Regions from separate parts of the Allorhizobium sp. Av2 genome, predicted to be linked through region 1. Evidence: predicted binding sites of a transcription regulator. Region 1 holds the regulator's gene; each other region holds the start of a gene.
The links. Region 1 encodes LexA, which represses DNA repair genes until DNA is damaged. Its sites were predicted from a motif close to TGTTCNNNNTGTGTTCNG; they were not measured.
Positions count from the first base shown of each region.

Region 2: FS819_RS25935 (ImuA family protein) is a predicted target of LexA. The motif match lies at 5,465-5,482, and genes of this name have one in related genera.
Region 3: radA (DNA repair protein RadA) is a predicted target of LexA. The motif match lies at 7,490-7,507, and genes of this name have one in related genera.

Region 1 is NZ_CP192696.1:1,700,203-1,710,513, reverse strand. It holds gene FS819_RS08215 (peptidylprolyl isomerase) at 1-790, opposite strand, end outside; gene gltA (citrate synthase) at 988-2,277, opposite strand; gene FS819_RS08205 (ComEC/Rec2 family competence protein) at 2,622-5,630, shown strand; gene lexA (transcriptional repressor LexA) at 5,611-6,330, opposite strand; gene FS819_RS08195 (pseudouridine-5'-phosphate glycosidase) at 6,721-7,644, opposite strand; gene FS819_RS08190 (carbohydrate kinase family protein) at 7,647-8,606, opposite strand; gene recA (recombinase RecA) at 8,853-9,941, shown strand; gene alaS (alanine--tRNA ligase) at 10,111-10,311, shown strand, end outside.
Region 2 is NZ_CP192699.1:40,103-50,413, forward strand. It holds gene FS819_RS25905 (hypothetical protein) at 221-895, shown strand; gene FS819_RS25910 (3'-5' exonuclease) at 1,487-2,467, shown strand; gene FS819_RS25915 (DUF1127 domain-containing protein) at 2,637-2,783, shown strand; gene dinB (DNA polymerase IV) at 3,143-4,225, opposite strand; gene FS819_RS25925 (SOS response-associated peptidase) at 4,303-4,980, opposite strand; gene FS819_RS25930 (hypothetical protein) at 5,063-5,323, opposite strand; gene FS819_RS25935 (ImuA family protein) at 5,531-6,286, shown strand; gene FS819_RS25940 (Y-family DNA polymerase) at 6,207-7,718, shown strand; partial or broken gene FS819_RS25945 (error-prone DNA polymerase) at 7,718-10,311, shown strand, end outside.
Region 3 is NZ_CP192696.1:915,772-926,082, forward strand. It holds gene purF (amidophosphoribosyltransferase) at 1-1,446, opposite strand, end outside; gene FS819_RS04370 (CvpA family protein) at 1,662-2,273, opposite strand; gene FS819_RS04375 (UDP-glucose dehydrogenase family protein) at 2,463-3,779, opposite strand; gene galE (UDP-glucose 4-epimerase GalE) at 3,926-4,906, opposite strand; gene FS819_RS04385 (UDP-glucuronic acid decarboxylase family protein) at 4,897-5,892, opposite strand; gene radA (DNA repair protein RadA) at 6,030-7,430, opposite strand; gene alr (alanine racemase) at 7,557-8,720, opposite strand; gene FS819_RS04400 (AraC family transcriptional regulator) at 8,816-9,664, shown strand; gene FS819_RS04405 (amino acid ABC transporter permease) at 9,674-10,311, opposite strand, start outside.

The DNA.
Region 1 (10,311 bases):
CAAATTTCTTGAGATTGGCGTCGTATTCCTGCTTCACCTGCTCGTCAGTCACGGCTTTCGGATCGGCGATATCGGCAGGCTCCAGCTTTACAAAGGAAAAGCTGCGATATTCCGGCGCGCGGTAGCGCGATTTCATCGTGTTGAACCAGGTTTTCAGAACCGTTTCGTCCGGTGCCTTGATCGGGTCGATATTGGCGGTGGTCAGCAACAGATAGTCGATGCTGCGGCTTTCCTGGCGATAAAGCTTCAGCGCATCAACAAGCACTTTCGGAGGCACGAAGCCTTCCGCTGTCGCATCGACGATCTGGCTGCGAACCGCGACCTTGGAACGCTCAGTGATATAATCCTGCTCGCGAATGCCGGAATTGCGCAGCCGCGAGGTGAACAATTGCCGGTCGAACTGGCCATTGGTGTTCTTGAACGCCGGATCGTCGCCGATCAGCTGCGCCAGACGGTCCTGGGAAAGGCCGAGATTCATGTCCGAGGCCAGTTGATCGAGAGCGGCACCAGCGACCAGTTGCTGGTAGACTTGCGACTCGATGCCGAGCGAACGGGCCTGCTCGCTTGTCAATTGCGTGCCGAAACGGCGGCTGAGATCGGAGATCTGCCGCTGATAAGCGAGGCGGAATTCGTTGGAATTGACGCTCTGGCTGCCGACCTTGATGACCTTGTCCGACGTATCGCTCATGATCGAGCTGGAAATGCCCCAGATCGCGAAGGATGCGACAAGCAAAAGAAGAAGCCCTTTTGCCACCCAGGTGCCGGCAGCTTTTCTCAGGATCACGAGCATCGGAACGAAAACCTCATCAATATTCTTCGCCGGATGCGAAGCAGTCGCCGTTGCTTAAAGCAATCCCTGAGCAAATTGAAGGCTTTCTTGGTGGAAAACCCCAATGCCATGGCATGAAACCTGTCATTTGCGGGCTGGCCCACGAAAAAGCCCGGCGAATTGATCGCCGGGCTTTGCATAAGACAGGATATTGCCGATCAGCGCTTGGCGACGGGCAGGTAGTCGCGCTTGGGTGCGCCGGTGTAAAGCTGGCGCGGGCGACCGATACGCTGCTGCGGATCTTCGATCATTTCGTTCCACTGCGCAATCCAGCCGACGGTGCGCGCCAGTGCGAACAGAACGGTGAACATTTCCGTCGGGAAGCCGAGGGCACGAAGCGTAATGCCGGAATAGAAATCGACATTCGGATAGAGCTTTTTCTCGATGAAATATTCGTCGCTCAAGGCGATCTTTTCCAGCTCGAGCGCGACCTGCATCAGCGGATCGCCTGCATTGCCTGTTGCTTCCAGCACTTCATACATGGTCTTCTGCATGATCTTGGCGCGCGGGTCGTAGTTCTTGTAGACCCGGTGACCGAAGCCCATCAGGCGGAACGGATCGTTCTTGTCCTTGGCGCGGGCGATATATTCCGGAATCCGGTCAACCGTGCCGATTTCCCGCAGCATGTTCAGGGCCGCTTCATTGGCGCCGCCATGGGCAGGGCCCCAGAGGCAGGCGATGCCAGCCGCGATGCAGGCAAACGGATTTGCACCCGACGAGCCAGCCAGGCGCACCGTGGAGGTGGAGGCGTTCTGCTCGTGATCTGCATGCAGGATGAAGATCCGATCCATGGCGCGGGCCAGAACCGGGTTGACCTTGTATTCCTCGCAAGGCACGGCAAAGCACATGTTGAGGAAGTTGGCGGCGTAATCCAGATCGTTCTTGGGATAAACGAAAGGCTGGCCGATGTGATACTTATAAGCCATGGCGGCGATGGTCGGCATCTTGGCGATCATCCGCAGGCTGGCAACCATGCGCTGGTGCGGATCAGTGATGTCGGTCGAGTCGTGGTAGAAAGCCGACAATGCGCCGACCGTACCGACCATGACTGCCATCGGATGGGCGTCGCGACGATAGCCTGAGAAGAATTTCGACATCTGCTCATGCACCATAGTGTGATGCGTGACGCGGTGATCGAAGTCTTTTTTCTGAGCAACTGTCGGCAGTTCGCCGTAGAGCAGCAGGTAGCAGACTTCCAGGAAGTCGCCTTTTTCAGCCAGCTGTTCGATAGGGTAGCCGCGGTGCAGCAGCACGCCTTCGTCGCCGTCGATATAGGTGATCTTCGATTCGCATGATGCCGTGGAGGTGAATCCGGGATCATAGGTAAACTTGCCGGTATGCTTATAAAGAGCGCCGATGTCGATAACATCGGGGCCGATCGTGCCGCTTCGCACGTCAAGATCGACGGCCTTGTCCTCAATCTTCAAGTTTGCGCTTTGTTCCGTCATGGTGATCCTCCGGATATAGGCGGGAGACGCAGCTTTCGCCTTGTCCCAGGTTAAGCGTTGCAATTAGCTATATGATCCAGAGGTTAATGCCAAGCTATCCAAAGGACAAAGTGTGCATTGCAATAAATCGGCACTTGCATTGCAGGCATGCGTTATTGCCAGAACTTCTTTTCTTGGTTTATACCCCCTTTCTCCTACAGCTTTTGATTGATAGTCTGGCGTTAGCAGCAAGGTAAGATGTGTTGCCGAATTATTATAAAAGCAATTTTCAGGGGCCTCGCCGCTCGTTTTCAATGCTTTGAAGGCGGGTGGCATAGCAGGGCACCGGGGCGACGGCAGGATCGATGCCGGATACGGCGGAATGGGAACTGGTCAGGCAAAAAGAAGCGCTTACCGCGCGCGCCTTGCCATGGGATCGGCGCTCTTCCAAAACCCTGTTTGACGAGCTTCTGCGGCGCCCGGACATAGAGCCGGAAGGCGAAGCGGAAACCCCTGATTTCGACGGGAACTTCACTGCATCGCCTCTTCTGGTCTCCCGCTGGCAGCGCTTTCTGCGTGCTATCCACCGGGACGCTCTGCAGGAGCTTGCCTATGGCCGGACATTTCTGTTTTTGCCCGTTCTGCTTGGGCTCGGTGCGATCTGGTGGTTTACCCGTCCTCAGGACCTTCCCCGCTTGCCGATCCTCCTGACTTTCTGTGCGGCCGGAGTGGTCTGGCTGCGGGTCCGCTACCGTCATCCTGTTCTGGCCGCTGTCTGCGGCATTGCAACTCTCGGTCTCGCCGGCATGTTGCTGGCCGATGTGCAAACCGCGCGGCTGAATACGATCATCATCGACAGTGCAGTGACGACGGTGGTGCGCGGGAAAGTGGTTTCTGTAGAGCCGAATGCGGACGGCAATCAAAGATATGTGATTGCACTGCACCAAACACGGTTCCCCAGCCTGAAGCGCATGCCGCAGCAGGTAGCGCTTCTGGCCCGCGGCGCGCATGAGCCCTTCAATCCCGGCGACTGGATCGAGGGCAGGGCGCGGCTCTCCCCGCCATCCGGACCTGCCTTGCCAGGCCTGAACGATTTTGCTTTTTCCTCCTATTTTACCGGCACAGGGGCGATTGGCTATTTTTATCAGCCTCCAAAGCGATTCCCGCCGGGACCAGACATCGCGCCGCCGGATTTTTGGGAACGAGCGGGAATCAGGCTTGATGAAATGACACAGGAATTGCGCAATGGCATTTCCGACCGTATCAGGGTCATCGTGCCGGGCGACGCTGGCGCATTTGCCGTAGCGATTGTGACCGGCGAGCGGCGCGGCCTTTCGGAGGAGGCCAATAACGATCTTCGCGTTTCCGGCCTTGCCCATATCATCTCGATTTCCGGTCTGCATATGGCGCTGGCCGGTGGACTGTTCTTCGTGGGGATCCGGCGCCTCTTGAGCCTTGTGCCTGGTATGGCGGAGGCCCGCTCGATCAAGAAGATTGCCGCAGCAGGGGCGATTGCCACCACGACCGGCTATTTTTTGATTTCCGGCTATGACATTGCCGCCCAGCGTGCCTATTTGATGATGGTCATCATGCTATCGGCGGCGTTCTTCGACCGGCCTGTGCTCAGCCTGCGCAATGCAGCGCTGGCGGCTATCCTGGTGATTCTCCTCTCGCCGTCGCAGGTGATGGGGCCGAGCTTGCAAATGTCCTTTGCGGCTACTTTTGCCCTGATCGCCGGTTTCGACCTGTGGCGCCAGCGCCCGCGATTGCCTCCCATCCTGCCGGCTATCCCGGTGCTGACAGTGTTGAAGCCGTTGATGACGGTGGTCAGCGGTATTCTGATGACCTCAGCACTTGGCGGTTTTTCCACCGCAATGTTTTCAGCGGCGCATTTCCATCGGGTAGGATTGCACGGGTTGGAGGCAAATCTTCTGGCCGCGCCTCTGATGTCGATGCTTGTCATGCCGGCGGCGATGATCGGTGTGTTGCTCATGCCTTTCGGTCTGGACCAATGGCCGATCCAGTTGATGGGGCTTGGCCTTGAGGGCGTGTTGCTGATTGCCAATAAAGTGGCGAGCTGGGGTGCGGGCTTTACCTTCGGCCGGTTCGAATGGTGGTTTCTGCCGGTCTCGGCGACGGGTCTGCTGATACTGACCCTGATGAAGACGCGGCTGAGGCTGATTGGTGTGGCAATGATGCTGACGGCGTTTGGCTATGAGGCGATAAAAACCGATCCGCCACTGCCTGATCTTGCCGTAACCGAAGATGGTCAACTGTTTGCTCTGTTTCGGACCGACGACCGCAATGTCTTGACCGTTGCCACCAACAAGAAGCGTCCGCCGGGTTTCGTTTTCAACCAATGGCGCTCAGTGCTCGACATTGCCGATCCGATTGCGCCTGAAATATTGCCCAAGCTGGCAGCTGTCGAAATGGAAAAAGGCCAACAGGGAGCGGGGGAAACAACGCGGGCCGGAAAAACAAAACCAAAGACGGGCGGCCAAAATGCCAAGGGAAGGGAGCCGGTCGAGCCACAACAGGCTATGGCGGAGATGAGGGTGGCAAAGGAGAAGGCCGATAAAAAACCTGATCTTTTCCATTGCCGCACCGATGCCTTTTGCCTGGCAAGACTCAGCAATGGTTGGACAGTCAGCCTGGTACAGAACCGCGACTATAGCCAGGCCGCCTGCGCCCTGTCCGACCTGATCGTCTCGACTGAGGTCAGTCGCGATGCCGTCTGCAAGGCGCCGATGGCATCAACTGCTTCCTCTGAAAACACCGGAATGACCGTTATCCGGGACGCTACGGAAGACGGCACTGGGTTGGACGTTGAAAATGAACGGATGATGGCCGATGATGATGTGCTGGCATCTGACAACAGCAGCCCGTCCGTTCGCTCCCAAACGATTAGCCGGACGCAAGCGGGAGAGATTTCTGCAGCCAGTGCAACTACGGTACCGGGGCAGGACGTTGCCGTGCACACGGATAGCCACGTGACGGGCGGTGCCTCAAACTCGGACCAGAATTCCCCGTCCCGAATAGAATCGGGTGAACCTCTCGCGTTCTCGCAAACCGAGAAGGCCGCTACCGCTGGAACGATGCTGTCACGTCCCCCGAAAGTCCTGACCCGTAACGATTTGCGACGGTTCGGTGCAATGGAAATCACGCTTGGTGATCCCGCCACACGAACGCTGCATATCGTTACGGCATTTCAAAATCAGTATCGGCCCTGGACTCGCCATCGTTATTTCGACTGGCGCAGCAATCGCTATGACCGGCCGGATGGTACGGCCCACGCCAATGTTCCATCTGCTGCCAGCGACGACGCCCAGTCAGGCGCTGGAGATGGCAGAGAGCTTAGTGATAGCGACGAATAAGACCGACGAGCTTGCCCTGGATTTTTACCCGGTCCGGTCCGAAAATCCGGGTTTCATAGGCCGGATTGGCAGCTTCCAGCGCGATCGACGCCCCACGGCGGCGGAAGCGTTTCAAGGTGGCTTCCTCGTCGTCTACCAGAGCAACGACGATATCGCCCGGATTGGCCGTGGTGGCGTTGCGGATGATCACCGTGTCACCATCGAGAATGCCGGCTTCGATCATCGAATCGCCTTTGACCTCAAGGGCGTAATGTTCGCCGCTGCCCAGCATTTCCATCGGCACGGAAATGTCATGGGTGTTGTTCTGGATAGCGGAGATCGGCACGCCTGCCGCGATACGGCCCATCACTGGTATGGATGAGGAATTGCGTACTTCCTCGACCGGTTTGGCCGGAGCGGATGGCACTGCCTGCAACTTGCCTCGGCTGCCTTCAATGACGGATGGCGAAAATCCTGTGCGTCGGGGCGGTATGCTGGACGTCATGGCCTCCGGCAGCTTGATCACTTCCAGTGCTCGCGCGCGATTTGGCAAGCGACGGATGAAGCCGCGCTCTTCCAAAGCGGTGATCAGCCGGTGAATGCCGGATTTGGAGGCGAGGTCCAGAGCGTCCTTCATTTCATCGAAGGAGGGCGGCACCCCAGACTCCTTCATGCGCTCGTGTATAAACAGCAAAAGTTCCTGTTGCTTGCGAGTCAGCATTGGGACCTACCCTTTGAATTATGAAACAAATACAGAACATACGCTATCTGTTCCAGTTGTGTTCCGCAAGTCCTTCTTGCAAATTTCCTTCGATGACGCACCGATAGACGGTCTTGAGAAGGAGCGGGACCAGAAGCATCCTTTAAATATGGGAGGTTGAGAGGCTCGTATCGAAACAGTAAGTCTTTGCTTTCTTGATCTGACGCCTGTCAGTTGGGAATTGGCAGAAAGAGAGAGAAAATGGATACTATCTAAAAGGTGAAATTGCAGAATGAAATTTTGTTGCAAGTCGGTGCAGCACGCATAGGCAACGGTAAAACAACGACAATAATCTGTCGCAGAGTTTGATCGGGGACATTATCACCCCCGATCCGCTTCGATATCAGTGGCTTACAGCATCGCGACGGCAATTTCCGCTGCAAGACGCGCGTTGTTTTCCACCAACGCGATATTGGTAATCAGGCTGCGGCCGTCGGTGAGGTGATAGATTGCGTCGAGCAGGAAAGGCGTCACGGCTTTGCCGGTGATTTCCTCGCGTTCGGCAGCGGCCAACGCCCGGCCAATATAGATTTCCATCTCCTCGCGCGCAATTTCGTCTGCTTCCGGCACGGGATTGGCGATCAACATGCCGCCGTCGACGCCCAATTGGTCGCGTACCTTCTGGAAATTGGCAATTGCCGCCGGGCTTTCCAGTTTGAGTGGGCTTTTCAAGCCCGATTCTCTCGACCAGAAGGCTGGAAACTCGTCGCTGTCGTAAGTCACGACAGGTACGCCACGGGTTTCCAAGACTTCCAAGGTCTTGGGAATATCAAGAATGGCTTTTGCTCCGGCGCAGACGACGATGACCGGAGTACGCGCCAGTTCTTCCAGGTCGGCTGAAATGTCGAAGCTTTCTTCTGCGCCACGATGCACGCCGCCGATGCCGCCGGTGGCAAAAACTGAGATGTTGGCGCGGGCGGCGGCGATCATCGTCGCGGCTACCGTGGTAGCGCCGGTGCGGCGTTCGGCAATGGCGTAAGCGAGATCGGCACGAGAGACTTTTAGGACATCAGTCATTTGCGCCAGTTTTTGCAGCTGATCTTCTTCCAGCCCGATATGCAAAACGCCTTCAATCACTGCAATGGTCGCTGGGACCGCACCACCGTCGCGAATGATTGCCTCCACGCTTTGCGCCATCTCGACATTTTTCGGATAGGGCATGCCATGGGTGATAATGGTGGATTCCAGCGCGACTATTGGAGCGTTGCGCGTCTTGGCCGCAGCCACTTCGCGGGCGTAAACGATGGGCAGGAGCGGGGAAATCGAACGGGTCATGATCAGGAACTCGTTTGGCGGGAAAGGGCGCGCGGCTCGCCAACAAGGCCAAGGCGCACGGCGAGGCGATCTGCGGTGAGATCCTCGTCTGTTGCCCTGTCTGATAGCAGGGTCAGGCCAGCCAAGGCAACACCGTGGCGCAACGCCAGCGGCAAGGGACTGTCATTCACTCTTTGCGAAAGCACTCCTGCACAAAGCGAATCTCCAGCCCCAGTCACATCGGCCAGTGCTTCCAGTGGCGGTGGCGTCAGGGCGTAGTCACCATTTGCATCGAAAGCCACGACCGGTCCTGCACCATTGGTGACAACGCCGCCATGCAGGCCCTTAGCGCGAAGCAGGTCCGGCCAGTCATTGGGATCATCCGGCCTTGACTCAGTCAGTACCGCGGCTTCGGCGCTATTGAGAAATAGCATGTCGAGGCTGTCGAGGCAGGGGGCGTATCGCACCACCTTGGCCGGTGAAATGCCAATGCCAGCAAGAGGTTTGCCAAGCTCGCGCGCCAGGGCCGCAATTGCCTCCAGCGTCTCTTGCGGCAGGTTGGCATCGACCAACACATATCGAGTGGCCTCGAAAGCCTCGCGAACGGCGCGTACTTTCAGACGGCGCGGCGTGAACAAACGGTAGAGCTCCATATCGGCCAAGCCGATCACCAGATTGCCGTCTTTTTCTAAAATAGCAGTGTAGCTTGGTGTGTTTCGATCCAGAAAGGTGAAAGGCCGGTCATCGACTCCAGCCGCTTCGGCTGCGACCGCCACCCGCTGGCCAAGCGCATCGCCGCCGCGGGGGCTGATCATGGCGACACTCAGCCCAAGACGTGCCAGCGCGCGCGCCGCGTTAAAACCACCACCACCCGGTTCTTCCAACCACCGCCCTGGATTGCTGGCACCAGGGATGGTTTCCGCATCGATGCGTCCGCGCCGATCAATGTGCGCGCCGCCCAAAACGAGAATATCGAGACTCATACCTGCCAGCCTCCTGGAAACAGTGAAAATTCGAATCGCGAAGGCGCCATTCCGAAGGATGTAATGGGCTGGAAACCAATTTCTCTTAACGGCCAATGCCATGGAAACATTAAGAGAACACCCGTCGGATTAAAAAATAAACACAAAGACTTGGGCAAGACTTGCAAAAGCGGAACAAACCATGTACATAGTCGCTGTCTGCTGTTTCGTTGCCTACGCGGCTTCAATAACCTAAAGGTGGTTCAAATGTCACAAAATTCTTTGCGGCTCGTAGAGGACAAAACGGTGGATAAAAGCAAGGCATTGGAAGCGGCCCTGTCGCAGATCGAGCGATCATTCGGCAAGGGTTCAATCATGAAGCTTGGTGCGAACGAAAAAATCGTAGAGGTTGAAACCGTATCGACTGGCTCTCTCAGCCTCGATATCGCGCTCGGCATTGGTGGCCTTCCCAAAGGCCGTATTATTGAAATTTATGGACCGGAAAGCTCCGGTAAGACCACGCTTGCGCTGCAAACCATTGCTGAGGCGCAGAAAAAAGGTGGCGTTTGCGCCTTCGTCGATGCCGAGCATGCGCTGGATCCAGTCTATGCCCGCAAGCTGGGTGTTGATCTCCAGAATTTGCTGATCTCGCAGCCAGATACCGGCGAGCAGGCCCTGGAAATTACCGATACGCTCGTGCGGTCGGGTGCAATCGATGTGCTGGTGATCGACTCGGTTGCTGCGTTGACGCCGAAAGCTGAAATTGAAGGCGAAATGGGCGATAGCCTGCCGGGCATGCAGGCGCGGTTGATGAGCCAGGCGCTGCGCAAGCTGACGGGCTCGATCTCGCGTTCGAACTGCATGGTGGTTTTCATCAACCAGATCCGTATGAAGATCGGCGTGATGTTTGGTTCTCCGGAAACGACGACCGGTGGTAACGCCTTGAAGTTCTACGCATCGGTGCGCCTCGATATTCGCCGTATCGGCGCGGTCAAGGATCGGGAAGAGATCGTTGGTAACCAGACCCGCGTCAAGGTGGTCAAGAACAAGATGGCGCCGCCCTTCAAGCAGGTGGAATTTGACATCATGTATGGCGAAGGCGTGTCGAAGACCGGCGAATTGGTCGATCTGGGCGTCAAGGCCGGGATCGTTGAGAAAGCCGGGGCCTGGTTTTCCTACAATAGCCAGCGCTTGGGGCAGGGCCGGGAAAATGCCAAGATCTTCCTGCGCGATAATCCTGCGGTTGCCGATGAAATCGAAACAGCGCTTCGCCAGAACGCTGGTCTGATCGCCGAGCGTTTTCTAGAAAATGGCGGTCCAGACGCCAATGACAATGTCGGTGTTGACGACGCCTGATGGACTGGGACCGCTTATCTGGCGGTCGGACCTGTTGATTGTTGCGGGCTGGGGATCTACATCTCCGGCCCTTTTCTTTCGTTAGGCTGGACAGGCGTCATGGCGGACGATAAAAGCCGTTGTTTTCTGACGTCTGTCCGGCAGCGGACACTTATTCCAAGGGCATCCCATGAGCGGCGTAAATGACATTCGGTCGACCTTCCTCAATTACTTCAAGACCAATGGTCATGAAGTTGTTGCGTCGAGCCCGCTCGTGCCGCGCAATGACCCGACCTTGATGTTCACCAATGCCGGAATGGTGCAATTCAAGAATGTCTTCACCGGATTGGAACACCGGCCTTATTCCCGTGCGACCACAGCGCAGAAATGC
Region 2 (10,311 bases), on a different replicon from region 1:
GACCTCAATCATCAGAAATTGTGCCACAGTCTTGCGACGCGAGGGGCTTTGCTACAGGTTTGCGGTTCGAAATCTAATCACGTTGGGCAGATGACGGCAGTGAGTTATTCCGGCATTATCCTTTGTCATGTTCCGCCCATCGACGCTCTCCCCCTTTGTGTATTTGTCTCCGGCTCTCCTTCAGGATGAGCTGGTAACTAGCCCACTTGCCACCAATGGCATGAAGCTTCTCCGCTATGTCGAGCAAAACGACGGAGTTCCGCTGACACAATCCTTGGGCGCTTTTCATAGGAAATGTGTCGAATGGGCCGCACGTGAATTTCAGTGGCCCGGGTATGAACCGGAAATCCTCTATTCCGTGAATAAGGTTCTCAACGAACCGGATTTCCCTCCGCTCTCTGTCCTGCATTGGGCGCTGCAGGACCTTCGTATCATCCGCCACTACAAGGGCAGGGCCTTGCTCACGAAGCGCGGCAGGTCGATCCTCGGCAATCACGGGGACCTTCAGGCACTTCTCGCAGAATGGATGCTGGCCGCTCCGCTGCAGGAGAGACTGTCCTCTGAGGCTGCCGCCTTGTTCTGGGATCTTAGGCATATGCTGGGCATCGTCTCGACCCGGTTGGGCGACTGGGTAACGCTTGGCGATTATACCGAATGGGCACTCCCGGTGGTGCTTTTCCCGGCGAGGGGACCACTTGGCCCCCTACACGAGGCAGGCCGGTTCATCGCACATAATCTCGTTCGCCCGCTGACCTGGCTGGGCGTACTTGAAAACTCGCCGCAGAACGTGTCAGCCATGCCGATGATGGACAGGCAATTTCGGAAGACGGTGTTGTTCGATAAATTCTTCAAGATCGGCCTTCCGATCGGGATCGATGCGGTTATCCTTCACTGATGGGCCCCAGGGACGGGGCGCTGGGGCCATCGCGTAGCGGGCACTCTGACCCACACGACGGAGCATTATCGTCGCACGACAGATGCTCCGCCAACAGTACATTCTGCGGTTGGTGAATTGCAGCGCCTGACGTTCAGCACCGGGCATTTACATCGCCAACCAACATTTCCCTATGCCTGGTGGATGCTGCAAATCTGGTCCCATCGCGGCAGGGCTTGGGATCCCTTTGCCGCCCATTCTGATCATCGATGCAAGGTGGCGCCTCTGGAATGAGAGAAGCTGCCCCGCGCGCCGGGGGCTGTCGATCCCGGACCCCGGCGTTGCCGTCGCTATGCTGACCCTCCTGCGGCAACCCTTTTAACCGGTCTTGCGGGAGGCGAACGGCTTTCGCAGTCCCTGCTACAGCTGGTATGCCCTTCCTAGTTTGGACGCTTCCGCCCAACGATCCAAGAGTTGTCACCGCGTGAAATCCCGCGATTTTAAGACCGCTCGCCGTGTTGGCTGAAATCGCACCCCCACCAACAAGGTTGATCTGCAGATCGTGCCGTGTTTTGAAGTCAGCAAATTGGCGGCGGGGCTTCGACAACCGGAATGGCAGAACAGTTCGACATGTTTTCGGAAGAGGTTTCTCGCGACCAGATGGTCACGCGTGCCGCCTCCAGATTCGCAAAGCCTGAACAGCCTACCGTCCCCATGAGTGAAGAGGACATGGTTCGGCATCTCTCGGAGACCGGCCGCTACCGCATCCTCACGAAACTGGTGCCGCGCGCGATCGCGCCATTCCCCCGTCCAAAGTATCCCCTCAAAGGCATCATTCTCGACACCGAGACCACGGGCCTGAATGCTCGCAAGGATGAGATCATCGAGATCGGCGTGATCGCTTTTACCTTCAATGCGACTGGAAACATCGGTGACGTGACCGGCATCTACGGTGGACTTCAACAGCCAAGCGCTTCCATTCCCCCCGAAATCACCAGGCTCACCGGCATCACCGACGACATGGTGGCCGGGCAATCAATCGATATGGCTTCGTTGCAGACGCTGGTTGAACCGGCTGATATTCTTATCGCGCACAATGCCGGTTTCGACCGGCCATTCTGCGAGGCGTTTTCTCACCTGTTTGCCGGCAAGGCCTGGGCTTGCTCCAACTCCGAGATCGACTGGTCGTCGCGGGGATATGAAGGCACCAAGCTCGGCTACCTGATCGGGCAAGCGGGATATTTTCATGAGGGTCATCGTGCGGTCGACGATTGTTTCGCGCTCCTGGAGGTCCTCGCCCGAGAGGCTGATGGATCGGCTTCCACCGCGTTCGCGGAACTCTACGAAGCAAGCCAACGGTCGCGTGTCCGGATATTTGCTGAGAACAGCCCCTTCGACATGAAGGATCACCTGAAGGCGCGAGGCTATCGCTGGTCCGACGGACGCGACGGCCGTCCCAAATCCTGGTGGATCGAGGTGGGCGAGGAAGCGCTCGATGGTGAGCTGCGCTATCTCAGGGCCGAAATCTATCGTTATCCAGACGCCGATCCTCCAATCAAACGCCTCACTGCCTTCGACCGGTTCCGGGCCTGATAGCCCCTTCAGCTCATCTCTGATTGGACCCATGCTTTGAGCGCATGGCCGACCTGAGGCCTTGTGTCTTATCGATGAGCGTCCAAGGGCCTATATTTCAATCATCGAAACGACGTTGGAACCGAAGCAAGGTTGCTGGCGTCAAGAGACCTCACGAAAGGGGATCATCATGAACGTAGCACGCTCTTTCAACAACTGGCGCAAGTATCGTCAGACCGTTACCGAACTTGGCCGTATGAGCTCCCGCGAACTTCAGGACCTCGGTATCAATCGCGCCGATATCCAGAGCGTTGCTCGCCAGTCGGTCGCTCGCTAAGCGGCTTTCCCTGCCTATCCTGAATGACACTACGCCCGCTGATGATGCGGGCGTTTCTGTATCTGGCCTGCCACGAAGCTCTAAGTTGGAGATTTCCTTCGTCAGGAGAGGCCGTGCATTTCTCGCATAGCTGCACTGCAGCAAAGTCTATTTAATGTGCGGCGAGAATGGGTATCCTGGTTTTATCGAAGCGATGCACCTCCTCCCGCAGAGCTTCGATCTCAGACGACCCACTCCTCCTCCCAAGGGGCGTCTGTCGGAACAGCGGCACTCCTCCTCCCAGCCGTTGTTCGGTTCTTTTCGAAAAGCCTGCCGCACCTCCTCCCGCGGCAGGCTTTTTCGTTTTCAGGACCGTGGTATCAGAGCCCGAGCGCGAGCTGCGGCTCTTGCCCACTCTCTTCGGTGTTGAGCGATGACAGGGTGATCCCCAATAGCCGCACAGACCGTTTGAACGGGAACACCGAGGCGAGCAGGGTTTCAGCATTCTCCAAGACCATGTCGACGTCGGACACGGGTCCCGACACGGTCCTGCTGCGTGTCGCCTGACTGAAATCAGAATATTTGATTTTGACGGTGATCGTCTTTCCCGTGATGTCGTGCGCCTCGCAATAGCGCCAGACCTTCTCGGCCAACGGCCGCAACTCGGCTTTGGCCAGATCGAGATCGTCGATGTCCTCAACGAACGTGTCTTCGGCGCCAACCGATTTGCGGATGCGATCAGGTCTGACCTGCCGTTCGTCGATCCCTCGGGCAATGCCGTAGAAATACGGGCCGGACTTCCCAAAATGCTGCTGAAGGAAGGCAAGCGACTTCGATTTCAGGTCAAGCCCGGTTTCGATACCATGCCGTTTCATCCGCTCGGCCGTCGCCGGCCCCACGCCATGGAATTTCTTGACGGGGAGGGCCTCGACAAAACCCGGGCCGTTCTTTGGCGTAATGACCGCCTGGCCATTCGGCTTGTTCAGATCGCTCGCCATTTTGGCCAGGAACTTGTTGTAGGAGATGCCAGCCGACGCATTGAGGCCCGTGACCGCCTTGATTTTCGCACGGATCTCAAGCGCAATCTCGGTGGCGATTTCCATGCCCTTCAAGTTCTCCGTGACATCGAGATAGGCCTCGTCGAGTGACAGCGGCTCGATCAGCGGCGTGTATTCGGCAAAAATCTCGCGGATCTGCTGCGAGACCTGCCGATAGACGTCGAAGCGCGGCGGCACAAAAATCAGATCCGGGCATTTGCGCTTGGCGGTCACCGACGGCATGGCCGAATGCACGCCGAAGACACGGGCCTCATAACTCGCTGCCGCCACAACGCCACGTGCCGCGGATCCACCGACGGCCAGTGGCAGGCCACGCAGCTCCGGATTGTCACGTTGCTCGACCGAGGCATAAAAGGCATCCATATCGACATGGATGATTTTGCGCACGGGTTGCACGCTCCGCATGACGTCAGTGCCCACAGGATAAGCCGGCATTTGGTGAACGGGCATTTGACCGACTTGGTCGTGCTCTGTGCTGGTGGTCAAAGCAACAGACCTTCCTCGTCCGGCTTCGGTTTGGCCTGTGGCGGCACGATCACAAGCATGTTGCCCGGGAGCGGACGCTGTAGGTGGCGGGCTTCATCCCACGGTGCTGTCAGCCAGGTCTCGACTTCTTCAGGCGTGGTCAGAATGGAGGGCATGGCCTTTTGATGGATCGGCGAGACAATCTCGTTGGGCGAGGTCGTCAGAAATCCAAACAGCTCGTATTCCTGCTCGCCATCCCTGACTTTGCGCACGCCCTTCCACGGGGTCCAGAAGCCCGCGAAAAACATCAACGGCCGCTCTTCATTGCCCGCGAACCAGGCGTTCGGCACGCGCCCGCCCTCAATCTTGCTGGCTGGATCCGGTTCGGCAAAGGAGGTGAACGGCACGACGCAGCGGCTGGTTGGGCCGAGCCACCGCCGCCAGTGCGGTGAACTCACATTGCGAATATTGGTGACGCCGGGATCGTAGTTTTTCACATAGGCCGGCGGCGAGGGCATTCCCCAGGTCGCCCGGGCAATCTCGCGCTGTCCGTCCTCGGCAACGCGGACAATCGGCGCCTGATAACCTGGATAAACATCGAAGGATGCTTCATTCCAGCCGGCTCGATCGCGGAACGCCTTTGTAAATTGCAGAACCGCGTCACGCGTGGTCGTCACGTTATAGAGATTACACACTACCCGTCCTCCTATCCAATGCGGTTCAAGGCGAAGTTTCCGGCCCTTTCGGGATGCAACCAAGCTTTGAGAGCTCCACCGATCACGTGGGCTTTTGCAGCTCAAAAACCAAGGCCGCGTCCAGCAAACAGGGAAATCCCGTCCCGCATCTATCCTGCCCGTCAGAACAGTGCATCTTGTCACAACCCATTGCCATGCGACGGCGCAGATCCACAAAACGCATGCTGGCGCCAAACTGTTTCACCAGCGCCTTGCGATCAAGCTCGCCCTGTTGCCCGCACGGTTTGCATTCGACGGTAATCACCGGTCCCTTGAAATCTCTGAGCGTCAGCAGGCCGGGCATATCTCTATTTTCTCATCGACGATATTTTTCATCACATTCAGCATCGGCTTGAATCTGCTTGATGAATCGATTGGGCAACAACCGTCTCGTGATGCCGGCTGCAGTCCACCCGATTCTTGCCCGTTGACTCGTCACCGATTAAAGAACAAAAACAGAACATATCAGCTTTTTTTGGCTATGCAAATGCACTCTTGACGTTGGAAATCGATGCCAATCACTGCCGCCAACCCCGTCATTTCCGAGCTTCAGGACCGTATCCGGCGCCTTGAAGGCGGAGCTGCGCGCAAGGGCGAGGTGCTGTCGTTCGGAATAGCTGAGATCGATGCAAAGCTTCCCGGTGGTGGGCTGGCTTGCGGTGCCCTGCACGAGGTGGCCGGTGGCGGCGCTGATGCGGTGCATGGCGCCGCCGCCGCCCTGTTTGTTGCAGGGATTGTCGCGCGCACAAAGGGCGACATCCTTTGGTGCCTGACACGGCCGGATCTCTTCGCGCCGGCACTGGCACAGGCAGGCCTCCATCATGATCGGGTGATCTATGTCGAGGCCGACCGGGAAGAGGACGTGCTGACGAATTTCGAAGAGGGCCTGCGTTTTGGCGGGCTTGGCGCCGTGGTTGCAGAGCTTGTTCGCCTGCCCATGACCGCCTCGCGGCGCCTGCAGCTGGCGGCCGAGGCTTCAGGAACGATCGGAATTGCGCTGCGACGATGGCGGCGCCCGACGGAGGCCGCCGATTTCGGGCAGCCGACGGCCGCCACGACACGCTGGCGCATCAGCGTCCTGCCTTCCGAGCCACTTCCCGTGCCCGGCATCGGGCGGGCACGGTGGCTGGCGGAATTGATCAGAGCAAGAGCGGGAGAAGCCGCAGAATTTGAAATAGGTGCCTGCGATGCCACGGGTCGTATCAGTCTTTCTCCCCACGCTCGCGACGGACAGGATCAGGCGCGCCGATCCTGGAATTTTGCCTGAAACACCGGTCGTGGTCGTCGCGCGCAGTGGATCAAAACGCACCGTCTCTGCAATCGACGCTGCGGCATTCAAGGCGGGTGTCCGCATCGGCATGCCCGCCGCCAAAGCCCAGGCGATGATATCCGGCCTGCACATAGTTGATGCCGATCCGGACGGCGATGCCTTGGCGATTGAGCGCCTGGCGCTATGGATGCTGCGCCAATATACGCCGGTCGTAGCAATGGACAGTCCCGATGGTATTGTCATGGATACCGAGGGCGCCGACCATCTGCGCGGCGGCGAGTTGCTGATGCTGACTGGCCTGGTCAATGCGTTGAGAGGTCACGGCCTTCACGCCCGCGGCGCCATCGCCGATACTTGGGGCAGTGCCCATGCGATCGCCCGCGCCACGCGGCGCGAGGTGATCATCGTGCCAGTTGGTGAGACAGCAAAGGCCGTCGTCAACCTGCCGATTTCCAGCCTTCGTCTGCCTCCTGACATTGTCAGCGGCTTGACCGTGCTCGGGTTCCGAACCGTCGGCGAACTTTCCGCAACGCCGCGAGCGCCTTTGACATTGCGTTTCGGGCCGGAGGTGGGCCGCCGGCTCGATCAGATGTTCGGACGGCTTGCCGAACCGATCGACCCCATTCGTACCGCTGAGCTCGTCGAGGTGTCCCGGTCGTTCTCCGAGCCTATCGGGGCCGCTGAGACCATCGCCAAATATATCGGCAAGCTGGTGGTCGAACTCTGCGCCGCCTTGGAGGCGCGCGGGCAGGGCGTTCGCCGCGCCGATCTGATTATCTACCGCGTCGACAACACCTTACAGTCCCTGCGTGCCGGCACGGCCAAGCCGGTGCGCGATATCCAGCATCTGACAAAGCTTCTCTGTTCCAGCATCGAGAAGATCGATCCCGGTTTCGGTATCGAAAAACTGTCCCTCACTGCTACCATGATCGAGCCGTTCGAAGAAAAGCAGTCGATCTCCTCGTTGGTCGAAGAGATGATCGTCGACGTCACGCCGTTGCTCGACAGTCTTGGAAATCGCGGTCAGCGCATGTATCGGCTGGCGCCGGTCGAAAGCGACGTTCCCGAGCGCAATGTCGGGCGTGTCTCCCCCGTTTCCGCGAAACTCGGTCAAGCCTGGCCGACCCGCTGGCCGCGACCAAGCCGGATGCTGGCGCGCCCGGAACGGATCGAGGTCATTGCACTCACACCCGATCATCCGCCGGCATCCATGACCTGGCGCGGCAAACGCCGGCGCATCAAGCGTGGTGACGGGCCGGAACGGGTATTCGGCGAGTGGTGGGTCCGTTCCTCCGAAATGGAGGCGGTCAGGGACTACTATTCCGTCGAGGACGAGGACGGCAATCGCTTCTGGGTCTATCGCTCCGGCGACGGCGTGGATCCCGCGACCGGAACGGCCAAATGGTTCCTGCACGGGATCTACGGCTGATGCGCTACGCTGAACTCCAGGTCACCAGTCATTTTTCTTTCCTGCGCGGCGCGTCAGGTTGCGATGAGCTGTTTGCCACCGCCAAGGCACTCGGCATCGAGGCGCTTGGCATTGTCGATCGCAACAGTCTGGCCGGGATCGTGCGGGCCTGGGAGGCGGCCAAAGAGACCGGCGTCCGGCTGGTGGTCGGCTGCAGGCTTGATTTGGCTGATGGCATGTCGATGCTGGTCTATCCGACGGACCGGGCCGCCTATTCGAGGCTTTGCCGGCTGCTGTCGCTCGGAAAGGAGCGGGGTGGCAAGGGCAAATGCATCCTCGATCTGTCGGATGTCGCCCTTTATGCGGACGGTCTGCTCGCCATCCTGATTCCCGACGAGGCTGATGATGCCTGCGCTGTCCAGCTGCGCAAGTTGAGGCAGATATTTGGCGACCGCGCCTATATAGCGCTGACGCTGCGCCGGCGGCCGAACGACCAACTGCGCCTGCACGACCTCAACACTATGGCGATCCGGCACAAGGTTCGGCCTGTTGTCACCAATAACGTGCTGTTTCACGAGCCGGGTAGACGGCAATTGCAGGATGTCGTCACCTGCATTCGCCATCGCACGACCATAGATCAGGCGGGCTTCTTGCGCGAACGGCATGCCGATCGCTTTTTGAAGCCGCCAGAGGAAATGTACCGGCTGTTCAGCCGATACCCCGAGGCACTTGCCCGTACCCGCGAGATTGTCGACCGCTGCCGCTTCGACATGAGCGAGCTGACTTACCAATACCCCGAGGAAGCCATCATCCCCGGCCTGACGGCGCAGCAGACGCTGGAGAAGTTCACCTGGGAGGGCGTTCGCGATCGCTACCCCGAGGGTGTGCCTGACGATGTGGTGAAGACCCTCAATCACGAACTCGACCTGATCCGAAAACTCCATTACGCGCCGTACTTCCTGACTGTCTACAGCATCGTCCGCTTTGCGCGATCTCAGAGCATCCTGTGTCAGGGGCGTGGCAGCGCCGCCAATTCCGCCGTCTGTTACGTGCTGGGGATCACGGCGATCGATCCGGCCGCCAACGATCTGCTGTTTGAGCGCTTTATCTCGGAAGAGCGCAACGAGCCGCCCGACATCGACGTCGATTTCGAACATGGCAGACGCGAAGAGGTGATCCAGTGGATCTACAAGACCTACGGCCGGCAAAAAGCCGCCCTTTGCGCGACCGTCACCCGTTACCGCGCCAAGGGTGCACTTCGCGATGTCGGTAAGGCGCTCGGCCTGCCCGAAGACATGATCACAGCGCTATCTGCCGGCGTCTGGGGCTGGAGCAAGGAGGGCGTCGGGCAAAAGCAGGTCAACGAGCTGAACATGAACATGTCCGACCGCCGCCTGCGGCTGACATTGGAACTGGCGCAGCAGCTGATGGGCGCGCCGCGTCATCTGGGCCAGCATCCGGGTGGTTTTGTCCTGACCAATGACCGCCTCGACGAATTGGTGCCGATCGAACAGGCGCGCATGCAGGACCGCCAGACCATTGAGTGGGACAAGGACGATATCGAGGCGCTCAAGTTCATGAAGGTCGACGTGTTGGCGCTCGGGATGCTCACCTGCATGGCACGAAGTTTCGCCTTCCTGCAGGAGCACAAGGGAAGAGTGCTCGATCTCGCCACTATCGAGCAGGAAGATCCAGCGACCTATGCGATGATCCGCAAGGCCGACACGCTCGGCACCTTTCAGATCGAATCCCGAGCGCAGATGTCGATGCTGCCGCGGCTGAAACCCCAGACCTATTACGACCTGGTCATCCAGGTGGCGATCGTTCGCCCCGGTCCGATCCAGGGCGACATGGTGCACCCATATCTTCGGCGGCGCGAGGGCAAGGAGGCTGTCGTCTATCCGAAGCCGGAACTGGAGGCCGTGCTTGGCAAGACGCTGGGCGTGCCACTGTTTCAGGAGAGTGCGATGAAGGTGGCGATCGTCTGTGCCGGCTTTACCGCCGGCGAGGCCGATGCGCTCAGACGCTCGATGGCGACCTTCAAGTTCACCGGCGGCGTCAGCAAGTTCAAGGACAAGCTTGTCCGGGGCATGGTGAAAAACGCTACACCGAGGAATTCGCCGAAAAGACTTTCTCCCAGCTCGAGGGCTTTGGCTCCTATGGCTTTCCGGAAAGCCACGCCGCTTCGTTTGCCCTGATCGCCTACGCCTCCTCCTATATGAAATGCCATTATCCGGATGTGTTCTGTGCCGCCCTCATCAACGCGCAACCGATGGGGTTCTATGCGCCGGCCCAGATCGTTACCGACGCACGAGCCCATGGCGTTGTGATCCGGCCGGTCTGTATCAATCGTTCGCGATGGGACTGCACGCTGGAAGAGATCGCGGGTACCGCCCGCCATGCGGTGCGTCTCGGAATGCGTCTGGTCAGGGGGCTGCCAGAACAGGACGCGGCAAAAATCGCGGTGGCGCGGGGCGACGAGCCCTTCGTTTCCATCGACGATATGTGGCGGCGCGCCGGCGTGTCGTCGGCCTCCCTGGTCAAGCTCGCCGAAGCCGATGCGTTCCGGCCGGCTCTGAAACTTGAACGACGCGATGCGCTGTGGGCGATCAAG
Region 3 (10,311 bases), 780 kb from region 1:
GCCTTCCCTGTCCATCAGACGGGTCGGGTAGTCACCGGTGAAGTAATGATCGGTAAATTGCGGATTGGCAGCATTGCGCGCCTCGCCGCCGACGGCCATGTACAGCCCGTCGATGGACAGGAAGGCAAGCGAATCGGCACCGATAAATTTCGCCATGGCTTCGGCACCCGCATATTGATTGGCGAGCAGCTTTTCGGCGTCCGGCGTGTCGATGCCGTAGAAGTCAGGATGGTAGATCATCGGGCTGGCAACACGGATATGCACTTCCTTGGCACCGGCATCGCGGATCATTTGGACGATCTTCAGCGATGTCGTGCCGCGCACGATGGAATCGTCCACCAGGATAACCCGTTTGCCCTCGATCATCGCCCGATTGGCCGAATGTTTCAGCTTGACGCCGAAGGCGCGGATCTGCTGCGTTGGCTCGATAAAGGTGCGTCCGACATAGTGATTGCGGATAATGCCATATTCAAAGGGAATGCCACTGGCCTGGGCATAGCCAAGCGCCGCTGGCGTGCCGCCATCGGGAACCGGCACCACGACATCGCCATCGCAAGGGGCTTCCTTCGCCAGGTTCATGCCCATGGCTTTGCGGGTCTGATAGACGTTGCGACCGCTGACGACCGAATCGGGGCGGGCGAAATAAACATACTCGAACAGGCAGGGGCGCTCCGGTTGCGGACGTGCCGGGCGGCGGCTGTCCACCGTAATCGAACCGTCAGGCTGGATCTCGCAAATGATCACTTCGCCGTTTTCGACATCGCGCACGAATTTTGCGCCGATAATGTCCAGCGCACAGGTTTCCGAGCAGAAAATCGGTTTGCCGTCGAGATCGCCCATCACCAGCGGTCGGATGCCGATCGGGTCGCGGGCGGCGATCAGTTTGGTGCGGGTCATGGCGATCATCGCATAGCCGCCCTCCATCTGCCGCATGGCGTCGATGAAACGGTCGGCTGTCGAGCTGTGGCGTGACCGGGCGATAAGATGCAACACCACTTCCGAATCCGAGGTGGATTGACAGATGGCGCCTGTGGCAATGATCTGGCGGCGTAGCGTCAGGCCGTTGGTAAAATTGCCGTTATGGGCAATGGCAATTCCGCCTTCTTCCAGCTCGGCAAAAAGTGGTTGCACATTGCGCAACGCCACTTCGCCAGTGGTGGAATAGCGGGTGTGGCCGATGGCGGCAGAACCCGGCAGCTTCGCCAGCGTTACCGGATTGGTATAGTGGTCGCCGACCAAGCCCATATGCTTTTCGGTGTGAAACTGCTTGCCGTCAAAGGAAACCAGTCCGGCTGCCTCCTGGCCGCGATGCTGAAGCGCATGCAGTCCGAGAGCGGTCAGCGTTGCGGCATCCTGATGGCCCAAAATGCCGAACACGCCGCATTCTTCATGCAGCGTGTCGCCATCAAGCTCTTCAAGGAAAGTCGATGAAATAGACTGTTTCATTGCAGCAAGCCTTTGCTCGATACATGCGCGCCGATACGGGGCACGGGTGACGAAATGCAGTGAGGAGCGCCGATTTCCATTACGGGTAGCGCTCATTCTTTGTCTCGGCTCAATCCCAGGGCTCAGTTCCTGGCAGGATCTGATGGTCTTGAGCAATTCGGACAGGATGCTCTATATAAGCAAGCCTGCCATCAACGTCCAGAAGGCGGACGATATCAGTTGGCCGGCGCGGGTGCCTGACCTGGTGTCTGGACTGGCGGTTGTGCAGGCGCATCGTCGGCAGGGGCCTGGCCTTCAGCGGGTGCTGTCTGTTGCTTGCCGAGGATGCGGGCGCGCAATTGCGGTTCGATATCGTCGGGCAGCACCGCTTCCAGCTTGACGACCAGCGCATCCAGGAACGGCTTCGACTTGGCATTGTTGACCCAGTCCGGCCGCTGCTTGGCATCGATCAGCCAGTTCCAGAAGGCCACGGCGACGACCAGCAGCAGGATACCGCGTGCTGCCCCGAACAGGAAGCCAAGGGTGCGGTCCAATGCGCCGATCCGGCTGTCGATGATGAAGTCGGCAATGCGCGAGGTAATGAACGAGATCAGGATCAAGGCAAGCAGGAACACGCCACCGGCAGAGGCTGCCACGGCGATCCGCTGGTCATTGGTATAATTCTTCACATAGGGAAGAATGAAGGGATAGAGATAATAGGCCGCCGCAATAGCACCCACCCAACTGGCAATCGACAGGATCTCGCGTGAAAAGCCGCGGATCATCGCCAGCACGGCTGAAAACAGCACGACACCGATGACAATACCGTCGAAAATCGTAATGGGCATTCCGTTCAACTCCAGGACTAGGCCGCGAAGGGGTCGCCAGGTTTCTTGATCTTTCCGGTCCGGCTGTTCCGGCGGCCTCTCCTTACACCACGATGTCACGCAGTGGAAGGATCAATCCTTGCCGAGTTTGTTACACAAATGTGACTTTACGCCAAAAAACCTCCGAACGACCCGTTCCCAGGAAGTACCTCACCGTCCCAGCGAGACATAATGAGAAAAGCCGTTCTTCTGCGCTTCGTTGGCATTGAACATATTGCGAAGATCGACCAGCACAGGAGAGGCCATGACACTGGCGATTTCTTTGAAATTATAGGTTTTGAAGACCATCCAGTCGGTGAGGATCACCAGGACATCGGCGCCGGTCGCGGCCTCCTTGGCCGTCTTGGTCATTTCAACGCCCGGCAACTGGCTTGCGGCATCATGCGGGCTCGACGGATCGAAAGCCGCAACCTTTGCGCCTTTCGCCTGCAAGGCCGGCAGCATCACCAGGCTGGTGCTTTCGCGCATATCGTCGGTCTGGCCTTTAAAGGTCACGCCCAGCACGGCGATTTTCTTGCCCTCGACATCACCGCCCGCCGCATCGATCACCCGGGTGACCATATCGGCCTTGCGCTGGTTGTTGGCATCGACCGCTGAAGAGACGACCCGTGAGTCGATCCCGGCATCGGCAGCCGTTGCCAGCAGCGCGCGGGTATCCTTGGGAAAGCAGGAGCCACCCCAGCCCGGGCCGGTATTGAGAAAGGCCCGGCCGATCCGCTTGTCGAGACCGATGCCATGGGCCACATCCTCAACCGTGGCGCCAACCGCTTCACACAGATTGGCCATTTCATTGATGAAGCTGATTTTCACCGCGAGAAAAGCATTGGCGGCGTATTTGATCAGTTCAGCGGTCTCGATGCCGGTGCTGAAGAAAGGAACATTGCCGTTTAACAACAATGGCGCATAAATCCGCTCCATGACCTCGCCAGACTGGGGGGTATCGACGCCGACGACGATCCGGTCCGGCTCCAGGAAGTCCTTGATGGCGGCGCCTTCGCGCAGAAATTCGGGATTGGAGGCAACGGCGATCTGCACATCCGGGCCTGCATTGGCCTTGGCCATCTCGAAGACCTGACGGTTGGTGCCAACCGGCACCGTCGACTTGGTGACGATAACGGTAAAGCCGGTGACGGCCTTGGCAATCTCGGCTGCGGCGGCAAACACATATTTCAGGTCGGCCCGGTCCGAGCCCGCCTCGGTTGGCGTGCCGACGGCGATGAACACGGCATCACGGTCCTTGACGCTTGCGGCAAGGTCGGTGGTGAAAGTGATGCGCCCGGCGGCGACATTGCGCTGCACCAGTTCATCCAGACCGGGCTCATAGATCGGCATCTTGCCCTGACGCAGCATTTCAATCTTGCGCTGGTCCTTGTCGACGCAGATCACGTCATGGCCCAGTTCGGCAAAGCATGCGCCGCTGACCAGGCCAACATAGCCGGTGCCTACCATGGTAATGCGAACGTTCATGAATTCTGCCGCTTTCCTGTCAAAGGGTGTTGGATGGGCGGGGGGTGTGCGATGGACGGGACTGCCTTGCGGTTCCTGTCGAACCATGTCGACAATCCTTGGTTATTTTCGACCTTGGCTATTGTTGGTCTTAATTACGGTGAGCCTTAATTACGGTGGGCCTTGAACCAGTCCGCCGCCGTTTTCACGATCAGGTTGATATCGGTATATTGGGGCGTCCAGCCCAGCAGGCTGCGGGCCTTGTCGCCGGAGGCGTAAAGAACCGGCGCATCGCCAGCCCGCCTTGGCGCATAATTGATCGGAACCTGCGCGCCGACCGCCTGAGACACCGCATCCAGCAATTCCTTGACCGATGTGCCCTTGCCGGTGGCAAGATTGAAGGCGCCGCTTTCGCCACCCTTTTGCAGATAGTCGATGGCCAGGACATGGGCATCGGCGAGATCGCAGACATGGATATAGTCGCGGACGGCGGTACCATCAGGCGTATTGTAATCGGTGCCGAACACATTGAATTCGGTCTGCCGCATGGCTGCCAGAACCGCCAGCGGAATGGCATGGGTTTCCGGATCGTGACGTTCGCCAAGATCGCCTTCCGGATCGAGACCGGCGGCGTTGAAATAGCGCATGGCCACCCATTTCAATCCATAGGCATGGCCGTAATCCTTCAGCGCCTGCTCAATGACCAGCTTGGAGAACCCATAGGGATTGACCGGGCTCTGCGGAGCTTCCTCGACAATTGGCAGGCTTTTGACCTCGCCATAGGTGGCGCAGGTCGAGGAAAACACGATGGTGTCAACGCCGTTGCGGCGCATGGCATCCAGCAGGCAGACCGAACCATGGATGTTGTTATTGTAATATTTCGCCGGGTCCGTCACCGATTCGCCGACGGCGGCGAAGGCTGCGAAATGCATCACGCATTCCGGCTGGTATTTGCTGAGAACCGCATCAAGCCTTGCGCCATCGGCAATGTCACCTTGTTCGAACGGTCCCCATTTGACCGAATCCGCGTGGCCGTGAACCAGGTTGTCATAGACCACAGGTGTGTAACCCGCCTTGGACAAAGCCTTGCAGGCATGGCTTCCGATATAGCCGGCTCCGCCGACAACAAGGATATTCTTCATGACAATGTATCCAGATTGATGTTGGCAGCACTGGTGTTAATGGTGCGTCCCGTTTCCGCCGCGAAATACGGGATCGACCGCTTCAGTCCTTCACGCAGCCGCACTTTCGGCTCCCAGCCCAGCAACTGCCCGGCAAGGGTGATGTCTGGACGCCGCAGCAGCGGATCGTCCTTCGGCAGCGGCCTGTCGATGATAACCGACCGGCTTCCGGTCATTTCCAGAATGATGTCAGCCAGTTCCCGCACGGTAAACTCGCCGGGATCGCCAATATTGACCGGACCGGTGATCGAGGCATCGGAGCGCATCAGTCGGAAAAATCCCTCGATCAGATCATCGACATAGCAGAAGGATCGGGTCTGCGTGCCGCCGCCATAAAGTTCCAGCGGGGCCTCTTCCAGGGCGCGGACGATGAAGTTGGACACCACCCGTCCATCCTGCGGGTCCATGTTGGGACCATAGGTGTTGAAGATCCGCACCACCTTGATTTCAACGCCATGCTGGCGGTGATAATCGAAACACAGGGTTTCGGCGGCGCGCTTGCCTTCGTCATAGCAGGCCCGCGGCCCTATCGTGTTGACTGCGCCACGATAGCTTTCCGTCTGCGGATGAACCTGCGGATCGCCGTAGATCTCGCTGGTCGATGCCTGAAACACCCGCGCGCCGCAGGCGACAGCCAGGTCCAGCACGTTTTTCATGCCAAGCACATTGATCAGCATCGTGCCGACAGGATCGATCTGATATTGCGGCGGCGAGGCGGGGCAGGCGAGATTCCAGATCTCGTCGTAGCGGCCTTGCGGCAAGGGATCGCGGACATCGGCTTTGATGAAGGACAGTTTGGGATTGGCCAGCAGAGGTTCGATATTCTTGCGCCGCCCGGTCTGGAGGTTGTCCAGGCAGACCACATCACAGCCTTCGTCAAGCAATCGTGCGCAGACGTGGGAACCGAGAAATCCAGCGCCGCCGGTCACCAATGCCGTCCGTGTCTTTCCCATAGCGTCCTCTTGCAGTCCGTTGCCGTTCATGTAGGGGAAGGGGTCAGGCCCTGTCAATTCCAGGCTACCAGCAATCAACCGTTATGAGCGGCAAGGGACGCAACCTGCCCGTTGCCGAACCTTTTGCGCCCGTTCTGTCAATCCTCATTGCCCTGCTGGCGCGATTTCAGTTTCGATCCGGCAATGCGCGCCACCAGATCCGGCAGGCTTTCGATTTCACCCCATTTGCCGGTGCGTTTCGGCAGATCGACGGAGGAGGCGGGCAAAACGGCGGAGGAAAAGCCAAGCTTTTCAGCCTCTTTCAATCGCTGCGCCGTATGCGATACGGGCCGCACCGCGCCCGAAAGGCTGATTTCGCCGAAATAGACACAATCAGCGGGCAGGGCGACGCCCGCCAGCGATGACACCAGCGCCGAGGCAATTGCCATATCGGCGGCGGGTTCGGTGATTCGGTAGCCGCCTGCCACATTGAGATAGACATCGTGCTGGCCAAGCCTGACACCGCAATGGGCCTCCAGTACGGCCAGAATCATCGCCAGGCGGCTGGAATCCCAGCCGACCACGGCTCGGCGCGGTGTGCCAAGCGCCGTTGCGGCCACCAGCGCCTGCACTTCGACCAGCACGGGTCTTGTGCCTTCCATGCCGGCAAACACCGCAGCACCAGGCGCTTTTTCATTGCGCTCGCCCAGAAACAGTTCCGATGGATTGGCGACTTCGCGCAGCCCCCGATCCGACATTTCGAACACGCCGATTTCATCCGTCGGGCCAAATCGGTTTTTGACGGTGCGTAGGATGCGGTAATGGTGGCCCCGATCGCCTTCGAAATACAGCACGGCATCGACCATGTGCTCGACGACGCGGGGACCGGCAATCTGGCCTTCCTTGGTGACGTGGCCGACCAGAACCATGGTGGCGCCAGTCTGCTTGGCAAAACGAATCATTGCCTGCACGCCGGTGCGCACCTGCGTGACCGTGCCGGGCGCCGAATCGGCGGTATCGCTCCAGAGAGTCTGGATCGAATCGATGATGACAAGATCGGGCCGCTTTCCTTCGGAAATTGTCGCCAGAATATCCTCGACATTGGTTTCTGCCGCCAGCAGCACATCGGTATCGGCGGCGTTCAGCCGCTGGGCGCGCAGCCGCACCTGAGCCACCGCCTCTTCGCCCGAGACATAGACGACGCGATGGCCCTGCCGCGACAAGGCGGCGGCGGCCTGCATTAGCAGGGTGGATTTACCGATGCCCGGATCGCCGCCAATCAGCACGGCGGAGCCGCGCACGAAGCCGCCGCCGGTCGCCCGGTCCAGTTCCGACAGGCCGGTTGGAATGCGTGGCGCTTCCTCGATTTCGCCAGACAGCGAGGTCAGCGTCACCGCCCGGCCTTTCTTCGGCACCTTGCCGGGACCGGACCCGATGCCACCCATCGGGTCTTCCTCAACAATGGTGTTCCACTGTGCGCAACCATCGCATTTGCCAGCCCAGCGGCTGTGAACCGTGCCGCAGTTCTGGCAGATGAATTGGGTCTTGGCCTTGGCCATGCATTGCCTTTCATGCGAGCATCGTACCATCCCACCCACCGCAATATGGATGGAGAAATGAGAACAAAAAGTGAATACGCGCTATCACCTAAGAGAAATGCCGGGCCGATGCAAGGGGGGGAAGGCCTATTCGGCTTCCAGATAATGGCGCTCGTAACGCAGGCCGAGGCTGGTCAGCATTTCATAGCCGATCGTACCCGCCGCCCGCGCCACGTCATCGATCGGCATGTTTGGCCCGAACAGCTCGATATAGTCGCCAGCGGCAATCGCTTTTTCCGGCACGTCGCTGACGTCGAAGATCGTCATGTCCATTGTGATGCGGCCAACAACCGGCACCTTGTATCCGGCGATAAAGCCATAGGCGCCCGGCGCCCCCGTATCGCGCAATGCCGTGCCGTGGCCTGAGAGATTGCGCAGGTAACCATCGGCATAGCCGACGGAGGCAATGGCCAGACGGCTTTCTCTCGTCAACTGGTAGGTGGCGCCGTAGCTGACAGTTTCTCCGCTCTTGGCTTGTCGAATCTGGAGAATGCGGGCCTCGGCCTTGACCACTGGGCGCATTGGGTTGGGCAGGCCCGTGACCGCTTCGCCGCCGTAAAGCGCGATGCCGGGGCGGGTGAGGTCGAAATGGTAATCGGGGCCGAGTAAAGTTCCAGCAGAGGCTGAAAGGCTTGATTCAATTCCCTCGAAAGCCGCGCTAACCTGATGAAAAGCCTGCAATTGCAGCCGGTTCATCGGCGAGGATGGATCGTCTGCGCAGGCGAGATGGCTCAAAATCAGCACTGGCGAAAAACTGGCCGGGCGCGAAACGTCAGTCGCCAGGAACATTGCGTCGTCCATGCTGAGGCCCAGCCGGTTGAAACCGGTATCGACATGCAGGGCGCATGGATGGTCGCCATGCTCGGCCACGGCCCGCATCCAGAACGCCAGCTGTTCCTCACTGGCAATCACCGGCACCAGATCATGCTCGAAAAACAGCGGTTCCATTCCTTCCCAGATCCCTGACAGTACGAAGATCCGGGCGTCCGGCGCATAGGTGCGCAAGGTCGCGCCTTCCGATGGCAGCGCCACGAAAAAATCCCGCGCACCGGCATTGTAAAGCGTCTGCCCTGCATCCTCGATACCAATGCCGTAGCCATCGGCCTTCACCACGGCACCCGCCCGCGCCTTGCCGGATCGCTTCGCCATCTCGCGCCAATTGTCGGCCAGCGCCTGGAGGTCGATTGTCACACGCAGCGGTGCGGTCAGGAATTCATCGGAAGGAGGGATGGAAAAGGCAGTAAGGGTCATGGAAACAGCTTTTTGCGAACAATAATGGTAGCCGGACCCTATCACTTTTCTTCAAGACTGGAATGCCGGGCTGGTGTTATTGTCTGGCGATGAACATGCTTTCACCGGTTTCCACCAGCCTTGCGTCAGTGCCCATTCGGGAGCAGACCCGCTTCTGGCGGGATGCCCGGTTTGGCGGTATGAAATGCATGAGCGCGACCTTCGTCACCCATCGGTTTTCCCCGCATGCCCATGAGCATTTCGGCATTGGCGCCATGGAGACGGGACAGAAAATTGCCACTATTCGCGGCTGCCGGCAGATTTGTGGACCGGGCGATCTCTATCTGATCAATCCGGAGGAGATCCACGATGGCAGTCCTGCGGGTGGGGTCTATCGATATCGGATGATCTATCCGTCGGTCGCCATGGTGTGCGACGTTCTGCAAGAGACGAGCAAGAGACCGTCGTGGGGAACGCCGTCCTTTCGCCAGCAGATCGTCACAGATCCGGCCTTGGCGCAGGCCTTTAACAGGATGCACAGGCAAATAGAGCAGGCAGATGGAATGCTTGATGCCGAAGAGGGGATGCTGGACATGCTCACCGCTCTTTTCACCCGCCATGGCGTTGTTGCGCCTGCGTCCTCTACTGCTCGCCCCGACACGGCGATGGCGAGGGTACGAGACTATCTCCATGCGAATTTTGCTGAGGATATCGGCCTTGAGCATCTGGCGGGGTTGGTTGGCTGTAGCCGCGCGCATTTGATCCGCAGCTTTCGCGCCACCTATCACATTACGCCGCATGCCTACCTGACACTTCGGCGTATTCGAGAAGCGGAGTCCATGCTGGCAAAGGACGCTGCGCCTGCCGACGTTGCCTTTGCCTGCGGCTTTGCCGATCAGGCGCATTTTACCCGCAATTTCAAGGCGCGGATGGGCATGACCCCGGCGCAATTTCGCCGGGGATAGGTTGAGGGATCAATGCCCGACCGGTGCCGCGCCAAACCGGCGTTCCAGATATTTGGAATAGCGCGACAGCGGGTAGCAGATGGCGAAATAGAACAGCGCGACCAAGCCATAGACGGTGAAGGGCTGAAAAGTGGCATTGGTGACGATGGTTCCGGCCTTTGACAATTCAACGAAACCGATGATCGAGGTCAGGGCCGTGCCTTTGACCACCTGAACCGAAAAACCCGCCGTAGGGGGAATGGCGATCCGCATGGCCTGCGGCAGGATGATCAGCCGCATCTGCTGGCGATAGGTGAGGGCCAGGCTGGTACCCGCTTCCCACTGGCCCTTTGGCACGGCCTCGACGCAGCCGCGCCAGATTTCGGTCAGGAAAGCGGCGGTCCAGCAGGTCAGCGCCGCGCCAGCAGCGAGCCACGCGGGAACGTCGATACCGAAAAGGCCGAGACCAAAAAAGGCGATGAACAACTGCATCAAGAGCGGCGTGCCCTGGAAAAACTCGATGAAGCCGCGCGCGAAGATTCGGGGCATGCGCTGTTTGGCAATGCGCAGCATCAATACCACCAGTCCCAAAGCCCCGCCGCACAGGAAGGACACCAGTGACAGAACCAGGGTCCAGCGGGCAGCCAGCAACAGATTGCGGGCGATAT